3 regions of the Williamsia sp. z34 genome follow, and region 2 is predicted to be linked to each of the others. Evidence: riboswitches for the same ligand, from Rfam matches in the RefSeq annotation. Region 2 holds a riboswitch; each other region holds the start of a gene.

Region 1 (5,866 bases), on a different contig from region 2:
CCCGCTGAGGACCGACGAAGGGTCATTTACCCTTGTCGGTGCCTCACGGGGTCGAAGTTGGTAACCGTCGTGGCGTGAGAGTGGTTGGCTAGCTGTTGTTTTCGTTCTGGTAGATGTCGGGGATGCCGTCGTGGTTGTCGTCGCGCTCTTCTTCTTCCTGAATCCTGCGGTAGTGCCGATTTCGGGCACGCAACAGGATTGATGCGATCAGGGCCGCGCACAGCGATCCGGTCAGCACGCCGATCTTGACGACCTGGTCGCGCTCGGTGCCCAGGCCGAAGGCGAGGTCACCGATGAGTAGCGAGACGGTGAAACCGATGCCGGCGAGGATCGAGATGCCCAAGACGTCGATCCAGCGAACGCTGGCGTCGAGGGAGGCGCGCGTGAATGCCGATAGCAGTCGGGTGGTGCCGAAGATGCCGATCGCTTTGCCGAAGACCAGACCGAAGATGATGCCCAGGGCGATCGGGTCACTCAACGCATCGGTCAGACCGTCGAACCCGCCGATCGCGACGCCGGCGGCAAAGAACGCAAAGATCGGGATCGCGATGCCGGCCGAGATGGGCCGGATCCGGTGTTCGAAGTGCTCGGCCAGACCGATCCCGGCTTCCGGGCCGCCGGCGGCCTTGCTGCGAAGCACGGGAACGGTGAACCCGAGCAGAACACCGGCGACCGTGGCGTGGATCCCGGACTCATGGACGAACACCCAGGTCAGGGTGGCCAGCGGAATGAGCAGCCACCAAGACCGGATTCGTCGCTGCACACAGATGGCGAACAGCACCAGCGGTATCGCGGCGAGCGCGAGCGCGCCGAGATCGATGTCCTCGCTGTAGAAGACTGCGATGACGGTGATGGCGAGCAGGTCGTCGACCACGGCCAGGGTGAGCAGGAACGTCCGCAACGCCACCGGTAGATGCGTGGAGATGACCGCCAGGACGGCCACCGCAAACGCGATGTCCGTCGCGGTGGGAATGGCCCAGCCCTGCGTGGCGCCATCGCCGACGTGGGCGGTGAACGCCACGAAGATGATCGCCGGCACGATCATGCCGCCGACCGCTGCGGCAATCGGGAGGACCGCACGTTTCGGATCGCGGAGGTCGCCGGCGACGAACTCACGTTTGAGCTCGAGGCCGACCACGAAGAAGAAGATCGCGAGCAATCCGTCGGCGGCCCAGGTGGCCAGAGACAAGTCGAGGTGCACGCCCAGGGCGTCGGTGCCGACCCGGAACTCGCTCAGCTCGACGTACGCATCGGACCACGGCGAGTTCGCCCAGATCAGTGCGACCACGGTGGCCACCAGGAGGATTGCCCCACCGATGGTTTCTTTGCGGAGGATGTCGGCGATGCGCGACGCCTCCGCCCATGAGCCGCGGGCAAAGAGTGTCGAGGGGGTTTTTCGATCCTGCGCTGACAACGTTGTGTCCTGTCTAGGGGTCGGAGAAACACGACACGCGCGAACCGTCGAAACGACGGAATCTTGAGCACGCGGCCGACCAGACTTCCCGGCACACCGCCGGTAACTTTACCGTCTTGCGATCAGTGCGGGCCACGTGGCGCCGGAGAATCGGAGGCAATGGCGTGGATCGGCACATAACGCGGCAGACTGTTGCCCATGTCTGAGGAAGATCTGAAGCCGGCTGCGTCCGGCAAGGCGACCACCCAAACCCGGTCGCCGCTGTTCGGTTGGTCGCCGGCCGGGAGCAACGAGGTGGTTGCTCCGACCGAACGGCTGTCGTGGCCGCGCACGGTGGGCATCGGCCTGCAGCACGTGGTGGCCATGTTCGGTGCGACATTCCTCGTTCCGGTACTCACCGGATTCCCACCGGCGACGACGCTGCTGTTCTCCGGAATCGGCACGATCCTGTTCTTGCTGATCACCCGCAACCAATTGCCGAGCTACCTCGGTTCGAGTTTTGCGATCATCGCTCCGGTACTCGCCGCGACGGCCTCTCATGGGCACGGTTCCGCGCTGGGCGGCATCGTGATGGTGGGCGCGGTGCTGGTCGTCATCGGCGTGGTGGTGCACTTCGCGGGCACCGGCTGGATCCACGCGTTGATGCCGCCGATCGTGACCGGAACCATCGTCGCGTTGATCGGCCTGAATCTCGCGCCCACGGCCAAGTCGAACTACGAGCAGGATGCGGTCACGGCCACGCTGGTCCTGGTGCTGCTGATTGCCTCGCTGGTGCTGTTCAAGGGACTGCTCGGACGACTCGCCATTTTCACCAGCGTTGTCATCGGCTACCTGTTCGCCCTGGCCCGCGACAAGGTCGACACCGACCCCATCGGAGCCGCCGATTGGGTCGGCCTGCCCGATTTCCAGGCGCCGACGTTCCATCTGTCGGTGCTGCCGATGTTCTTGCCGGTGGTGCTGGTGCTGGTGGTCGAGAACATCGGGCACGTCAAGTCGATCAACACGATGACCGGGATCAACTACGACCACAAGATCGGTCGCGCCTTGGCTGCCGACGGTATCGCCACGGTCTTGGCCGGTAGCGGCGGCGGTTCTGCCACAACGACGTACGCCGAGAACATCGGTGTCATGGCAGCGACCAAGGTGTACTCGACGGCCGCCTACTGGGTGGCCGGCATCGCCGCGGTGCTGCTGGGTATGTCGCCGAAGGTCGGTGCGGTGATCGCATCGGTCCCGCCGGGTGTCCTCGGTGGTGTGACCACCGCGCTCTACGGTCTGGTCGGCATCCTGGGCGTGCACATCTGGGTGACGAACAAGGTGGACTTCTCCAAACCGGTCAACCAGTTCACCGCCGCCATCGCACTCGTGATCGGTATCGCCGACTTCTCGTGGACGATAGGCGATTTGAGCTTCGGTGGCATCGCACTCGGTGCGCTGGCGGCACTCCTGATCTACCACGTCATGCGCGTGGTCGGCGGCTGGCGCGGAACGGTTGTGGTGGACAAGGCGGACGTCGAGTAGACGTGCACTGACCCGACTGATCGCCCCCTCAAGCTTTTTGAGGGGGCGATCTTTTGTCTGTCACACGAGTTCCGATTTCAGACACAAGGGTGGGGCGCAAGGTTTAAAACATGGTGATTGCAACCCGAAAGCCCAGTGTCGCAAGGCAAATCAAATTCTACCCCTTGACGTCTGGTCCATCGACCGCATAGATTCCTCCTCACCATCCAGAGCGACCGAGAGACTTGGCTCGTCGACGTCGCAGCAACCCCGTCGCAGGACGTGTGGGTGCTACCGCCAAGAACGATGGAGGAACGATTATGGATCGCGCTTCGTGGAGACGTTTGCACGTCGACCTGTGCCGAGCGGGCACCGGCGTCTGTACGTAGGTCTGACCCACCTCACCCACACATTCTTGCCCTATTGGAAGGCCCTTCAGCGATGCTCGCTGCGCGCATACACCGGTGGTCACAGTGACCCAGATAGATATCCGCTCCACGCTCGACGAACCCGCGGCGGTGGACGACGCCGACCTGGTCATCGCGCGGAAGTGGCATCCATGGCGTTGGATCATCGCGATTGCCGCGCTGATCGTTGTCGCCCAGTTCTTGCACGGATTTGCGACCAACCCGGGCTGGGATTGGGGGACGTTCGCGCAGTACTTCACCGCGTCGTCGGTGATGTCTGCGTTGTGGCTGACCATCCAGTTGACGTTCTGGGGATCGCTGTTCGGATTTGCGATCGGCATCGCGCTGGCCGCGGCCAGGCTGTCGAAAAATCCGGTACTGCAGGTGATTGCCTGGTTCTACATCTGGGCGTTTCGTTCGATCCCCTTGATCGTCCAGTTGCTGTTCTGGTTCAACCTCGCGTACCTCTATCAGTCGCTGTCGGTGGGAGTTCCGTTCGGGCCGGGCTTCTTCGAGTTCAACGTCAACAATGTGATCAGTGGTTCGGCTGCGGCCATCATCGGTCTGGCGTTGCACCAGGCGGCGTATTCGGCGGAGATCATCCGGGCCGGGATCATCTCGGTGGATCAGGGTCAGCTCGAAGCCGCTGCCGCACTGGGTATTCCGAAGCGCCGCGAGTTTTTCAAGATCATTCTGCCGCAGGCGATGCGGGGAATCCTTCCGAACGCCGCGAACGAGGTCATCAGCTTGTTCAAGGGCACTTCGATCGTGTCGGTCATGGCAATTGCCGAGTTGTTCTACCAGGTGCAGGTCATCTACGGGCGCAGTGGACGGGTCGTCCCGCTGCTGATGGTTGCCACTGTCTGGTACATCGTCCTGACGTCGATCTTGTCGGTGGTGCAGTTCTACGTGGAGCGGCACTATGCCAAGGGCGCGCTGCGGACCATTCCGTTGACGCCGGTGCAGCAGATCCGAAAGCGGTTCTCCGACATCTCCTTTGCTCCACGCGGGGCGACCCGATGACCGAGGCGATAGAGAATTCGAGGTACGCGGTCGAGGTCAGGGGAGTTCACAAGTCTTTCGGCGATCTGGAGGTGCTCAAGGGTGTCGATCTGGTGGTACGCCCAGGTGAGGTCACCGCGATCATCGGTCCGTCGGGATCAGGCAAGTCGACGCTGTTGCGTGCCCTCAACCACCTGGAGAAAGTCGATCACGGCACCGTCCGTGTCGATGGTGACCTGGTGGGGTACAAACGCAAGGGAAACAAGCTTCACGAGCTGAGCAACAAGGAGATTCTGCAGCAGCGCTCGCGGATCGGTTTTGTGTTCCAGAACTTCAACCTGTTTCCGCATCTGACCGCACTGGAGAATGTGATCGAGGCGCCGATCTCGGCACAGAGACGCAAGCGGTCGGACGTCGAGCCTGAGGCAGTGGCTTTGCTCGAGCGCGTCGGCGTCGGTGAGAAGGCGCACGAATACCCACGCAGGCTCTCGGGTGGGCAGCAGCAGCGGGTTGCGATCGCTCGCGCACTTGCACTGCGGCCCAAGGTGATCCTGTTCGACGAGCCGACATCAGCGCTCGATCCCGAACTCGTCGGCGAAGTACTCGAAGTCATCCGTGGGCTCGCCCGCGACGGTGCGACGCTTGTCATCGTGACCCACGAAGTGGGTTTCGCACGCGAGATCGCCGACACGGTGGTTTTCATGGATGGCGGCGTCATCGTCGAACAGGGAACCCCGACCGAACTCATCGACTCTCCCAAGGAAGAACGCACCAAAGCCTTTCTCGCGCACGTCCTCTGAACCGTCTTCACTCAATCCGACAAACAAGGAACAACCATGTCCAGAACAAGCCGTCGACTCGCGGTCGTCGCGTCCGCATTTGCCACGCTCGCATTGCTGGTCACCGGGTGCAGCGAACCCGCTGCCGAGTCCGAAGTGGTCACGTCCGACGGACAGAGTTTCGACCTGTCGCCGGAGCAGTCCAGCCGAGTCCGCGTCGACAAGGTCGACGACATCGCGGCCAAGGTGCCCCAAGCGATCCGCGATCGGGGCACGCTGGTCGTGACCGGTGCCGGCGGTACCGCTCCACCGCTGCGGTTCTACGCCACCGATGACAGGACGATCATCGGATCGGAGGTCGACTTCACGTACCTGATCGGCGATATCCTCGGCCTCGACGTTGATCTGAAGGTTGCTGACTGGTCGCAGAACTTCGTCAAGATCGACTCCGGTGAGAACGACCTGTTCATCTCCAATGTCACCGTGACCGAAGAGCGCAAGGACAAGTACGACTTCGCCACGTACCGTTTGGACAACCTCGCCTTCGAAGCGCCCAAGGACAGTGGCTGGAAGGTCGAAGGCCGCAAGGATATTGCGGGCAAGAAGATCGGAGTCGGTTCCGGAACCAATCAGGAACAGCTGCTGGTCGACTGGAACGAACAAAATGTCGCCGAAGGTCTCGCGCCGGCAGAGATCGCGTACTACCAGAACGCATCCGATTACTACCTGGCTCTGGGTTCGGGGCGCATCGACGGATACTTCGG
Region 2 (5,866 bases):
TGGCTGTCGGCGGCGCCGCTGGCCATGTTCGGTGCGTTGCTCGCCGGTGCGTTGATGACCGTGTACGCGGTCGGATCGTCGCTTGCCGGCAACCCGTCGACACCGTCCGAGGCCCCGGAGCCCCCGGTATCGCCGTCCGCGATCGCCGAGGCGCCGTCGCCGACGACAACGACCGCCACCAATGCGCAGGTGACTTCCACACTGATGCCGACCCGGACACAGCCGACGGTGGAGGTGGCGTCGCCGGTTGCCGGTGGAAATCCGGGACCCGGTTGGGCGACAACCGAACTCGCACCGCCGGTGTCTTCTACGGATCCGCCGACGAGGACCCTGAGCCCATCGTTGATCCCGTTCCCGTTGCCGAGCATCACGTGGCCCCCGAATCTCGCACCTTCGACGCCGTCGACTCCACCGTCCCCGTCGTCTCCATCGACGCCCCCGCCGCCGCCGGAATCGACGACGCCAGATCCGCCCGTGGAGATCGCTCCTCCGTCTGAAGGGGAAGTGACCGCGTCGCCTGCGCCCGCGGCGCCGCCTCTTGTCGCCCCGCCGGAGTCACCGCAGTCCGGTGATCCGGCGGCGGATACGGTGCCGACCTCGCAGCCCGCGACCTGACAGTTCTTTTAGACCCGATTCGGCGTCGCCCGCACCCGACCGACCGCTGTATGAGCGGTCGGTCAGGGCCGGGTATCAGCCGCGGGCGAGGACGAGAGTCTTCTTGAGAAGGTCTGAGACCGCGTCGTATTCGGTGAGGAATCCGTCGTGGCCGTTGGCGGAATGCACCACATGCAATCCATCGACACAGCCGGGCATGAGCTCGGCCAACTCGATCTGCTGGCGCAGCGGGTAGAGCCGGTCGGAATCGATGCCACCGATCACAACGGGTACATGGCAGCTCCGCAGGGCGGCTTCCACGCCACCGCGGCCCCGCCCGACGTCGTGGTTGTTGAGCACCTCGGACAGCACCACATAGCTACCCGGATCAAACCGGCGGACCAGTTTGTCGGCCTGGTGCTCGAGGTAACTCTGCACCGCGTAGCGGCCACCGTGCAACGGATCTTCCTGTCCCTGAGGGAAGTTGGCGAACCGCTGGTCGAGTTCGGGTTCGCTGCGGTAGTACATGTGGGCGATGCGGCGGGCGATGCCGAGGCCGGACGTGGGGGTCCGGCCAGTGCCGTGATAGTCGCCGTTCTGCCAATTCGCGTCGGCCTTGATCGCCGCGATCTGTGTTGTCTGCGTGCCGATCTGGTCGGCCGAGGCGCGAGCGCCGACGGCCAGGATCAAGCCGCTGCGCACTCGCTCTGGATAGCCGATGACCCACTCCAAGGCGCGTGCGCCACCCATCGAACCGCCGAGGACGGCTGCGACGGAATCGATCTGCAACGCATCGAGCAGGGCGACCTCGGCACGGACCTGATCGAGCACGGTGATGTGCGGGAACCGTGAACCCCACACCTGCCCTTCGGAATCCAGTGAGGCCGGGCCGGTAGAGCCGCCGCATCCACCGAGGACGTTCGCCGAGACGACACACCACTCGTCGGTGTCCACGGCGCCGCCCGGGCCGATCAGCCCGTCCCACCATCCGGGGGTGGGCTGATCGGGACCGGCGGGACCTGTTGCATGAGAGTCGCCGGTCAGGGCATGCAGTGCCAGAACAACGTTGTCGCGGGTGGGCGAGAGTGTGCCCCAGCGCTGAAACGCCAGGGTCACATTCTCGATCTGTCCACCGTTGTCCAACGAAATCGGGCCGACCGGCACACTGGTCAGCTGCCCATCGGGCAGGGATTCCCAGTCCGGATGAGTTCGTGGTGGCGTGTGCGGGTCGATACTCACCTCACTTGGCCGCAGCGAAGCCTGCGTCGAGGTCGGCGATGATGTCGACGACGTTCTCGATGCCGACGGCCAACCGGACCAGTCCGGGGGTGACGCCGGCGGCCAGCTGCTCCTCGGCGATCAGCTGCGAGTGGGTGGTCGATGCCGGATGGATGACCAGCGAGCGCACGTCACCGATGTTGGCGACATGGCTGTGCAGCACCAGTGCGTCGACGAACTTCTTGCCTGCGTCGACGCCGCCGACGATCTCGAAGCCGATGATCGCGCCCTGGCCGCGCGGAGCCAATTCCTGGCCCCGCTTGTACCAACGGGAGGATTCGAGGCCGGCGTAGGCCACCGACTCCACCTGCGGGTGCTCCTCGAGGTACTTGGCCACGGCCTGGGCGTTCGACACGTGGCGCTCGATCCGCAGGCTCAGGGTCTCCAGGCCCTGGGCGATGAGGAAGGCGTTGAACGGGGAGATCGCAGCACCGGTGTCGCGCAGCCACTGCACGCGCGCCTTGAGTGCGTAGGCCGGAGCGCCGAGGTCCGCGAAGATCGCGCCGTGGTAGCTCGGGTCCGGGGTGGTGAAGCCGGGGAACAGATCGACGCCGTCACGCTGGCCGCGCCAGTCGAAGGTGCCACCGTCTACGATCACGCCGCCGATCGCGGTGCCATGTCCGCCAAGGTATTTCGTGGCCGAATGCACCACGATGTCGGCGCCGTGTTCGAGCGGGTTGATCAGGTACGGAGTCGCGACGGTGTTGTCGACGATCAGTGGCAGACCCGCCTCGTGGGCGACGGCGGAGATGCCCGGGAGGTCGAGGATCTCGTTGTTCGGGTTCGAGATGGTCTCACCGAACAGGGCGCGGGTGTTGGGCTGGATGGCCGCGCGCCAGCTGTCGAGGTCTTCCGGGTCGTCGACGAAGCTGACCTGGATCCCGAGCTTGGGAAGTGTGTAGTGGAACAGGTTGTACGTGCCGCCGTAGAGACGGGGACTCGACACCACATGACCGCCGTTTTCGACGATGTTCAGGATCGCGTAGGTCTCGGCTGCCTGACCCGAGGCGACGAGAAGAGCCGCCACGCCACCTTCGAGGGCGGCGATGCGCTGTTCGACCGCGTCCTGCGTGGGGTTCATGATGCGGGTGTAGATGTTGCCCGGCTCGGCGAGGCCGAACAGGTTCGCGGCGTGCTCGGTATCGCGGAACGTATACGACGTTGTCTGGTAAATCGGCAGCGCACGGGCAGAAGTCGCCGAGTCCGGGCTCTGGCCGACATGGACCTGCTTGGTTTCAAAACTCCAGTTGTCAGCCGGATTGACGTCGGTGTCAGACATGTAGGACTTCTCTTTCATGGTCGGTGGACATCCAATTAGAGGGTCCGACCTTCCGGACCCCGCGCTTGCCGCGGCGAACCGCAACCTGGTCGTCACCCGGAGCACCCCACCGCGGTTGGAGGGTTGCCGGTCAGCTAGCCGGGGCTCATTGCTGACACTCAGGACCTGGCCAAAAGGATATAACACGCGGATCCTGCGCAAAAAAGCGTTCAGCGCACGGCGATTCTGCGGCTCGCCGTCGGCTGCGCCGTGCTGTACTACGTTCATGCGATTGGCCTTCGGCAAAGGTTGTCGTAACTTCAGTGAAGTTGCCTCAAATCACCCGAGGCCGTGTGCGATTCGAGACACCTGGGGCTGCTGTGAATGATGGTTCAAGACGTCGTCGGGCAGTCCCGACCCGTTCCGGTCGCCGGGTGACGGCGCTTGCGTCGGGGGCCGCGGCAGCCGCGCTGCCGGTACTGACCTTCCTCGGTAGTGCCCCGGCGCTCGCCACCGAAGCCCCGGCGGACTGTGGCAACGGCGCCGTGTTCGTGGTGGCCGGAACCGGCGATCCGGACTTCCTGCACACACGGGGAGTGGAGACCCGGTACATCGCCCAGGGTTATGTCGTCAAACGGGTCGACTATCCGGCGACATTCTGGCCGCTCGGTGCCCAGAGCTACGACGCCAACATCGAGGTCGGACAAGCCGTGCTCACCGATGATGTGGCGACCTATCAGGCCAGTTGCCCGGGCAAGCCGGCCGTCATCACCGGCTATTCGCAGGGCGCTCGAGTGGCCGGCGACGTACTGGCCGACATCGCGGCGGGCAAGGCGGATGGTGTCAGTGCCGACGGGGTGTCGGGCGAGCTCTATGCCGACCCGCGGCGACGCGGAACGAGCGCCGGCGCCGGGGCCGAGGTCAATCTCATCAATGCATATCCGGGCGCGATGCTCGACGGTTCGCGCGACGGCGATTTCGGCGATGTGACGGTCTACTCGGTCTGTATCGACGGTGATGCGGTCTGCGACGTGCCCGACCCTCGGCGAGATCCGATCGGGGCGCTGGACGCGTTGCTGGGTTTCTGGGTCAAGCACTTCAGCTATGGCGACATCATGTCGGCGGGCCCGGGGGCGTCCGCCGGCACCGATGGGGTGACCGTCGTCGAGGGCTCCGACGGGGCCACGGTGATCCTCGTCGGTGCCGATCCGTCACTGACCACCGTGCTGGCGCAGGTCGGACTACCCAACCTGCTGCGCCCGGTGATCCTCGATTTCCCGCGTCTCGAACCAGCTGTCATCCAGCCGATCTCGCGCGCGATCATGGGCTTGCTGCCGGCTCTGCCGCAGCTCGGGCACGGTGCGTATCTCACCGACCTGTACGCGATCCGGGACGCGCTGTCGGGGGACCCGGCGGCCTGGTCCGCGATCTTCGGGAGCGCGGTCAGCGTCGTCGGGTATCCGGTGAACTTCGTCCGGGACTGGGTGGCGGTGATCGATGCGGTCCTCGACCGGCGTGACCCGGATCTGGGGTTCATCGCGGCGCCGACGGTGCGCACCGTGGCCACTGCGGTGTTCGGTGCGGTGGTTCAGGCCAGGACCGAGCCGGCGGACCCGGCCGCTCACCCCGCCGTCGTCGACGATTCTCAGAAGGTCCTCGCCGTGGCGCCCGTTGATCACTCGCCATCGGCCGATCACCCGCCCGAGTCGGCCGCAGTCGTTGCCGAGCCCGGTCGACATCGGGCGTCGGAGGGGCCGGCGGCGCCGGTGGTCGACGGGTTCACCACTACGCCGGGGTGGAATCAGCTCCCCGACACTGCCGATTCCGACCTGCCCGCCGATCCCGGCCGTACCGGTTCGGCGGACGATCAGGAACCGGAGACTCCGGCTCCGGCTGCAGTCGAAACGCCTGCCGCGACCGAGACAACGCCCATCGACGTGCCGGCCGACCTCGCCGTCACCCCGTAATCCGGGTCTCCCGCCACCGCGCGGACACGTCGATCTGTGGGTCAGTTCACGTCCGATCCCGGAATGAGCCGTGACCCCGACGGGGTTGACACCGTAGTTGCCCCGGCAATGAATTGCCCCGGCAGTGTCGCCGTCGCCCCGATCGACTTCGAGAGGTTCACCCATGTCTGCTGTCAGCACCGTCGCCCCCGAATCCTCGGGGGCGGTGCGGGGCGGTAGACGCAGCGCCATCCTGGCCCTGTCACTCGGCGCATTCGGTATCGGGACCACCGAATTCGTCGCGATGGGGCTGCTGCCCCACATCGCCGATTCGCTGGGCACCACCGAACCGACAGCCGCACATGTGATCTCCGCCTACGCGCTCGGCGTCGTGGTGGGTGCCCCGACCATCGCTGCACTGACCGCGCGAATGCCGCGACGCACCCTGCTGATCGCGCTGATGGTCGCGTTCACCGTTGGCAATGTCGCCACCGTCCTCGCCCAGAACTACGGCATGCTGATCGTCGCCCGCTTTGTCGCCGGACTGCCACACGGCGCCTACTTCGGGGTCGCGGCGTTGGTCGCCGCACATCTGGCGGGCCCCGAGTCCAGGGCGAAAGCGGTGGGTCAGGTGATGATCGGTCTGAGCGTCGCCAACGTCGTCGGGGTGCCCGCGGCGACCTGGCTCGGTGGTGCCGTCGGTTGGCGGGCCGCCTTTGTGGTGGTGGCCGTCATCGGGTTGTTGACGATTGTGGCCCTGTTCAAGTTCCTGCCCGCACTCTCGGACATG
Region 3 (5,866 bases), on a different contig from region 2:
CGAAGGGCACGCCGAATCCGTCATGGAGGACGAACGCAACGCGCATTGCCGGGGTGAGGGTTTCGAACAGCACCATCGCGGCGTAGCGGCTGTCCTCTGCCGCGATGACGGCGTGCAGGGGATCGTCGTACTCGGGGGAGGGGACGACCTGCGTCACGACCGGCTCCGGAAGCCATTGGCCCACCTGCTTTTCGCGGACGACGGCGGCGGATTTGAGACGGTCCAGACAGATTCGTCCGACCACGGTCGTCAGCCAGGCTCCGAGATCATCGATCGAGTCGCTATCGGCCGCATCGAGGCGCAACCAGGATTCCTGGACGGCATCTTCGGCATCGCTGATACTGCCGGTGATCCGGTACGCCACCGACAGCATCCGGCTGCGTTGCTCTTCGAAACGCTCCGCGAAGGTACCCATCGGATCGGAGTCCACGTGCCCACTCCCTCAGGCCGCTATCGCGGCATGCATCTCCCACACGATGACCTCGGCATCGGAGGTGGCGGTCAGCTGCTGTCCGCCATCACCGTGGACGCGGACCGCGTCGCCGGTGCCGAGCTCCCCGACGCTCTCCATCTCGACCTCACCGCGCGGGACGAAGACGTGCAACAGGGGAGCGTCCGGCAGGGTCAGTGGACGCTGCCCGGGGGTCATGCGCGCCACATGCATGGTGGCATAACGATTTTTGATGCGGATCGCGGAGTGGTCGGCGTACCGGGGCATGCCCGAGGCCACCGGAACGAATCCACCGGACAACAATTCATGGTCGATCTCGAGTTGCTCGTATCCCGGTGTGATCCCGGATTCGTCGGGGACAACCCACATCTGGACGAAGTGCACCGGATCGTGGGTCTCGTCCGCGCTGTCCTGGCGCCAGACGTCGTTCTTCTCCGAATGCATGATCCCGGTGCCGGCGCTCATCCGTTGTGCCAGGCCGGGGTAGATGACGCCGTTGTGTCCCATCGAATCCTGATGGACCAGGGAACCCTGCAGAACCCAGGTGACGATCTCCATGTCCTGATGGGGATGGGTATCGAAACCCTGCCGGGGCAACACGATGTCGTCGTTGTTGACCATCAGGACGCCGTGGTGGGTGTTGGCCGGGTCGTAGTGGTGGCCGAAGGAGAAGGAATGTTTGGAGTCGAGCCAGCCCGCATCGGTCTTGAAGCGGCTGTCGGCGCGGCGGAGGTCGAATCGGGTGGGAGGTGTTGCGGTGGTCATCGGTGGGGCCTTTCGGGTGGAGCGGTATCGCCTACAGGTCGTGCCTAGAGAACGTGCGAGCCGTACATCTCGCCGAGCGGATCGGCGATGAGTTCGAGGCGGGCGCCATCGGGATCGCGGAAGTACAGCGACACCTCGCTGTGTTCGATGAGTTCAACGCCTGCGTCGATCAGTTTGTCGCGCAGGTGTTTCCAGCACTGCGGTTCGACACTGATCGCGACGTGGTGCAGTCCGCCGAGGACTTCCTGGTACGGCCCGACGTCGAGGCCGGGAAAGTCGAAGAACGCCAGGAGGTTTGAGTTGCCGATGTCGAAAAAGAAGTGCGAGGAGCCGGGATAGTCGCGGTTCTCGATGAGTTCGGTCAGCGGGAACCCGAGCAGGTCTTGGTAGAACCGGACGGTGCGTTCGACATCGCCGCTGACCAGTGCGGTGTGGTGCAGACCGCGGGCCGAGGACGCCGGGCGGGAGTCGGCGGGTACCAGGTGTCTGGCACGGATCGCCTCACGTCTGCCCGCGTATTCCTGCGAGCGCTTGTCCTCGGTGTCGGCGGTGCTCATGGCCGGTCCTTCCGTGCGGGGGGTCTTCATCCAGTGTGCGCTTCGAGTGGCCAGAGGTAAATGGTTGCGTTGTCAACTACTTTGGTAGCGTACCGCAACTGATTGCGTTGTCAACTACTTTGGCTATGCTCTGAACCGTGGAACCAACACAGTGGCTCAGTGAGGACGAGCAGCGGACGTGGCGCGCGTACCTGGATGCGACCCGGTTGCTGTTGCGGACGCTCGATCAGCAGCTCGCGCGGGATGCGGGCTTGTCCTTCACCGACTTCGAACTGCTCGTCGTCTTGTCCGAGGCGCCGCAGCGCCGACTGCGCATGCGGGATCTCGCTGATGCGATCACCACCACACGAAGCGGCGCCACCAGGGCAATCGGTCGTCTGGTGGACGCCGGATGGGTCTGCCGCGTCGAATGCGAAGACGACAAACGGGGCATGTTGGCCGAACTGACCGACGCCGGGATGCAGAAGCTGACCTCGGCGAGCCCCGGACATGTCGCCGAGGTCAGGCGAAACATGTTCGATCTGCTGAGTACGCGCGATGTTGCCGTGGTGGGCCGGGCATTCGCTGACGTGCGCGAGCACCTGCAGCGGCCGCCGGCATAGGCGCCTGGTCGATCGCCGACTCGGTCGGCTGCGGGGGTTGGCGAAAAGTCGTTGCGGGTGCAAGCATCTTGCCGAACCCCAAGTGCGCACGGTCGGCAACTGATCGTTGCTGATGACAGGGCGCGAGATCGCGTTTGTTCTGTGTGACATTGCAGCACCCCGGGGTCATCGATGACCGGGGGTTTGAACCCGACTGAATCTAACCGTTCCACGGTGGGTGAGCACGGGCCTACTGTGCACAAGGATCATCAAGAGCGACTGAGAGACCCGGCTCGCTGACGTCGCAGCAACCCCCCGCCTCGGCGGGTGCGGGTGCTACTGCCGGGACCGATGAAGGTTGTGTCATGTCATCAGTTCAGGAGTCCGGGTGAAGTTTCTGTTGATCAGTCTGATCACCCACACGCCCCACCCGTTGTCCGGCGAGACCGTGTCCCCGGCGCAGCGGTTTCGAGAAGTGATCGACAATGCGGTCCTCGCAGAGGAATTGGGGTTCGACGGCTTCGGGGTGGGCGAGCGGCACGAGAGGCCGTTCATCTCCTCGTCGCCACCGGTTGTGCTCAGTAACATCGCCGCACGGACCTCGACGATCGCGCTGTTCACCGCGGTGACAACGCTCAGTCTGCTCGACCCGGTCCGCGCCTTCGAGGACTACTCGACCCTCGACAATCTTTCCGGCGGTCGACTGCAACTGATGATCGGCAAGGGTAACGGCGCCGCGCAGGCCAAGCTGTTCGGAGTCACCGAGGCCGACCAATGGGAGCGCAACCGCGAAGGTTACGAACTGTTCCGGCGACTGTGGGAGGACGACACGGTCACCTGGACCGGCAAGTACCGTCCGTCGTTGATCGACGCCGAGGCGTTGCCCCGCCCGCTGCAGAAGAAGATCCGCGTCTGGCACGGTAGTGCCACGAGCCGTGAATCAGTCGACCTGGCAGCCTTTTACGGGGATCCGCTGTTCTCTGCCAACGTCACCAACCCGGTCGAACCCTATGCGGCATTGATCGACCACTACCGAGCACGGTGGGCGGCATACGGGCACGACCCGGCGGATGCTCTTGTGGGTGCCGGATCGGCCGGGTACTACGCCACCAAGAACTCGCAGGATGCGATCAACACCTACCGCCCGATCTTCGATGCCACCTTGGCGAGAATCGGGTCATTCGGTCTGCCTCTGGTGTTTCCGACCCTCGAAGACGCTGTGGAACGCAGCTCGCTACTACTCGGAAGTCCACAACAGGTGATCGACAAGGTGTTGCGGTACCACGAGAAGTTCGGCCATGAGGTGATGCATCTGCATGCTGACGCCGGCGGCCTGAGCAATGCCCAGCACCGCGACTCGCTCGAACTCTTCCAGTCCGAGATCGCCCCGGTGCTGCGGCGCGAGATCCCGAGTCGCCCGATCGCCACTCCCACCGCGTTGGAGGTGCTGTCGTGACTGCCCCGACCCGGATCCCGCCGTCGACATATGTCGGCCGCCGCACGTCCACACGTTTCCTCTGACACTTCGAAAAAGGACAACCATGCCAGTAGAGTTCCTGGGGATCGCAGCCACGAATGACGGCACCGAGACCCACCCTCGTACCACCGCCGGTTCGTTCGACCGCGAGTACACACTCAAACTCGCTCGTGCACACGAGGATTTCGGGTGGGACCGGATCCTGTTCGCCTATGGCGCCGGTGCTCCGGAACCCGCGGCGGCGGCCTCGTACATCGCAAGCAACCTCGACCGCATCGAGATCCTGCTGGCGCACCGTCCCAATGTCTCGTACCCGACCTTCGCCGCCAAGACCTTCGCCACCCTCGACCAGATCTCCGGGGGACGGGTGACGGTGCACTTCATCACCGGCGGCAACGACACCGAACAGCAGCGGGAAGGTGACTTCCTGACGAAAGACCAGCGGTACGAACGCACCCGTGAGTACATCCAGATCGTCAAGAAGGTGTGGACCAGCCGCGAACCGTTCGACCACAACGGCACCCACTACCGGTTCAACGACTTCGTCTCCGATGTCTTCCCGGTGGCGCAGCCACGGCCCGACATCTCCTTCGGCGGGTCGTCGCCGGCCGCCTATGCGGTAGGTGGCGCGGAGGCTGACATCTACGCGCTGTGGGGTGAACCCCTCGAGAACACCGCCGAGCAGATCGCGTCGATCACCGCCTCCGCGAAAGCCGCAGGTCGACAAAAGCGCCCGCGGCTACAGGTCGCGTTTCGGCCGATCATCGCACCGACCGATGAATTGGCCTGGCAGAAGGCCGAATCGATACTCGGTCAGCTCAATGCCCGGGCAGCCGGCGCCGCCCAATTCCCACGCGGATTCTCTCTGACATCGCCTCAGAACGCCGGCTCTCAGCGTCTGCTGGAGATCGCTGATTCAATCGAGCGGTTCGGAGCCGCGGGATGGACGGCAACGGCCAAAGCGACCGGGGGCGGCGGAAACTCCAATGCGCTGGTCGGTTCTCCGGAGACGGTGGCGGCCGCGCTGCTCGAATACCACGACCTCGGGATCGAGATCCTCTCGGCGCGCGGCTACGACCTGCTCGACGACGCGATCGACTTCGGCCGGTATGTGATTCCGATCGTTCGTGAGGAAGTCGCAAAGCGCGACAGGGATATCCAGGGTGTGGCGTGATCGAGTTGGTTCAAAACCAACCTGATTTTATTGAAGATATTGGGGCGCAACGGTTTAACCTCATCAGTGAGCTGACAGTGGGTGAAGCAGCCGCCGCTTCGCCGCAGAAGCGTGCCACCGCCAGGATCGACGAAGGAAATCGATGAATGCAAGTGTGTCCCGACCGCTACTCGCCGTATTCGGCGCGGCGCTGATGACAGCAACCCTGCTCAGTGCCTGCGGGTCCGACGCCTCCGGCGGCGAGGGCGACGCCGGCCCCGCCACGCCGGGTGGAACCCTGCGCTACGGATTGTCCGGGGCGCCGACCTGTTCGGATCCCGCTCAGGGCGCCACCAACCAGACGATTTATGTCACCCGCCAGGTGGTCGACTCCCTGACCGACCAGGATCCGGGAACCGGCGACATCACGCCGTGGCTCGCGGAGAGCTGGGAGATCAGCCCGGATGCCAAATCGTTCACGTTCAAGCTCCGCGACGGTGTCACATTCAGTGATGGCACGCCGCTCACCGCGGAGTCCGTGAAGAAGAACTTCGACTCGATCCTCGCCCTGGGCGCCGCAAAAACCCCGCTGGCCTCGAGTTATCTGTCCGGTTATATCGGAACCACCGTGGTCGACCCGCTGACGGCGAAGATCGACTTCAGCACACCGAACGCGCAGTTCCTGCAGGCCACATCGACCTCGCAGCTCGGTCTGCAGGCCGACGCCACCATCGCCCAGACCGTCGAAGAGCGGTGCCTCGGGACCAATATCGGCAGCGGGCCGTTCACCTACGCGGACTGGCAGCAGGACCGGTCGGTGTCGCTGGTCAAGCGCACCGGCTACAACTGGAGCTCACCGGTCTTCGCCCATACCGGCGAGGC

Evidence for each region. Region 2 has a riboswitch for S-adenosylmethionine ahead of AC51GT_RS21645 (bifunctional o-acetylhomoserine/o-acetylserine sulfhydrylase). Riboswitches for the same ligand answer to the same signal wherever they lie in the genome.
Region 1: another riboswitch for S-adenosylmethionine. It lies ahead of AC51GT_RS17985 (amino acid ABC transporter permease); the one in region 2 lies ahead of AC51GT_RS21645 (bifunctional o-acetylhomoserine/o-acetylserine sulfhydrylase).
Region 3: another riboswitch for S-adenosylmethionine. It lies ahead of AC51GT_RS18085 (LLM class flavin-dependent oxidoreductase); the one in region 2 lies ahead of AC51GT_RS21645 (bifunctional o-acetylhomoserine/o-acetylserine sulfhydrylase).

The regions. Positions count from the first base shown of each region.
Region 1 is NZ_JCANWW010000007.1:59,730-65,595, forward strand. It holds gene nhaA (Na+/H+ antiporter NhaA) at 89-1,414, opposite strand; gene AC51GT_RS17980 (uracil-xanthine permease family protein) at 1,613-2,935, shown strand; SAM riboswitch class I at 3,135-3,227, shown strand; gene AC51GT_RS17985 (amino acid ABC transporter permease) at 3,379-4,344, shown strand; gene AC51GT_RS17990 (amino acid ABC transporter ATP-binding protein) at 4,341-5,123, shown strand; gene AC51GT_RS17995 (ABC transporter substrate-binding protein) at 5,160-5,866, shown strand, end outside.
Region 2 is NZ_JCANWW010000010.1:80,982-86,847, forward strand. It holds gene AC51GT_RS21635 (Hsp70 family protein) at 1-615, shown strand, start outside; gene metX (homoserine O-acetyltransferase MetX) at 691-1,833, opposite strand; gene AC51GT_RS21645 (bifunctional o-acetylhomoserine/o-acetylserine sulfhydrylase) at 1,835-3,151, opposite strand; SAM riboswitch class IV at 3,208-3,317, opposite strand; gene AC51GT_RS21650 (PE-PPE domain-containing protein) at 3,565-5,097, shown strand; gene AC51GT_RS21655 (MFS transporter) at 5,261-5,866, shown strand, end outside.
Region 3 is NZ_JCANWW010000007.1:79,435-85,300, forward strand. It holds gene sigJ (RNA polymerase sigma factor SigJ) at 1-415, opposite strand, end outside; gene AC51GT_RS18070 (pirin family protein) at 443-1,216, opposite strand; gene AC51GT_RS18075 (VOC family protein) at 1,261-1,773, opposite strand; gene AC51GT_RS18080 (MarR family winged helix-turn-helix transcriptional regulator) at 1,911-2,375, shown strand; SAM riboswitch class I at 2,618-2,712, shown strand; gene AC51GT_RS18085 (LLM class flavin-dependent oxidoreductase) at 2,743-3,810, shown strand; gene AC51GT_RS18090 (LLM class flavin-dependent oxidoreductase) at 3,896-5,005, shown strand; gene AC51GT_RS18095 (hypothetical protein) at 5,002-5,151, shown strand; gene AC51GT_RS18100 (ABC transporter substrate-binding protein) at 5,148-5,866, shown strand, end outside.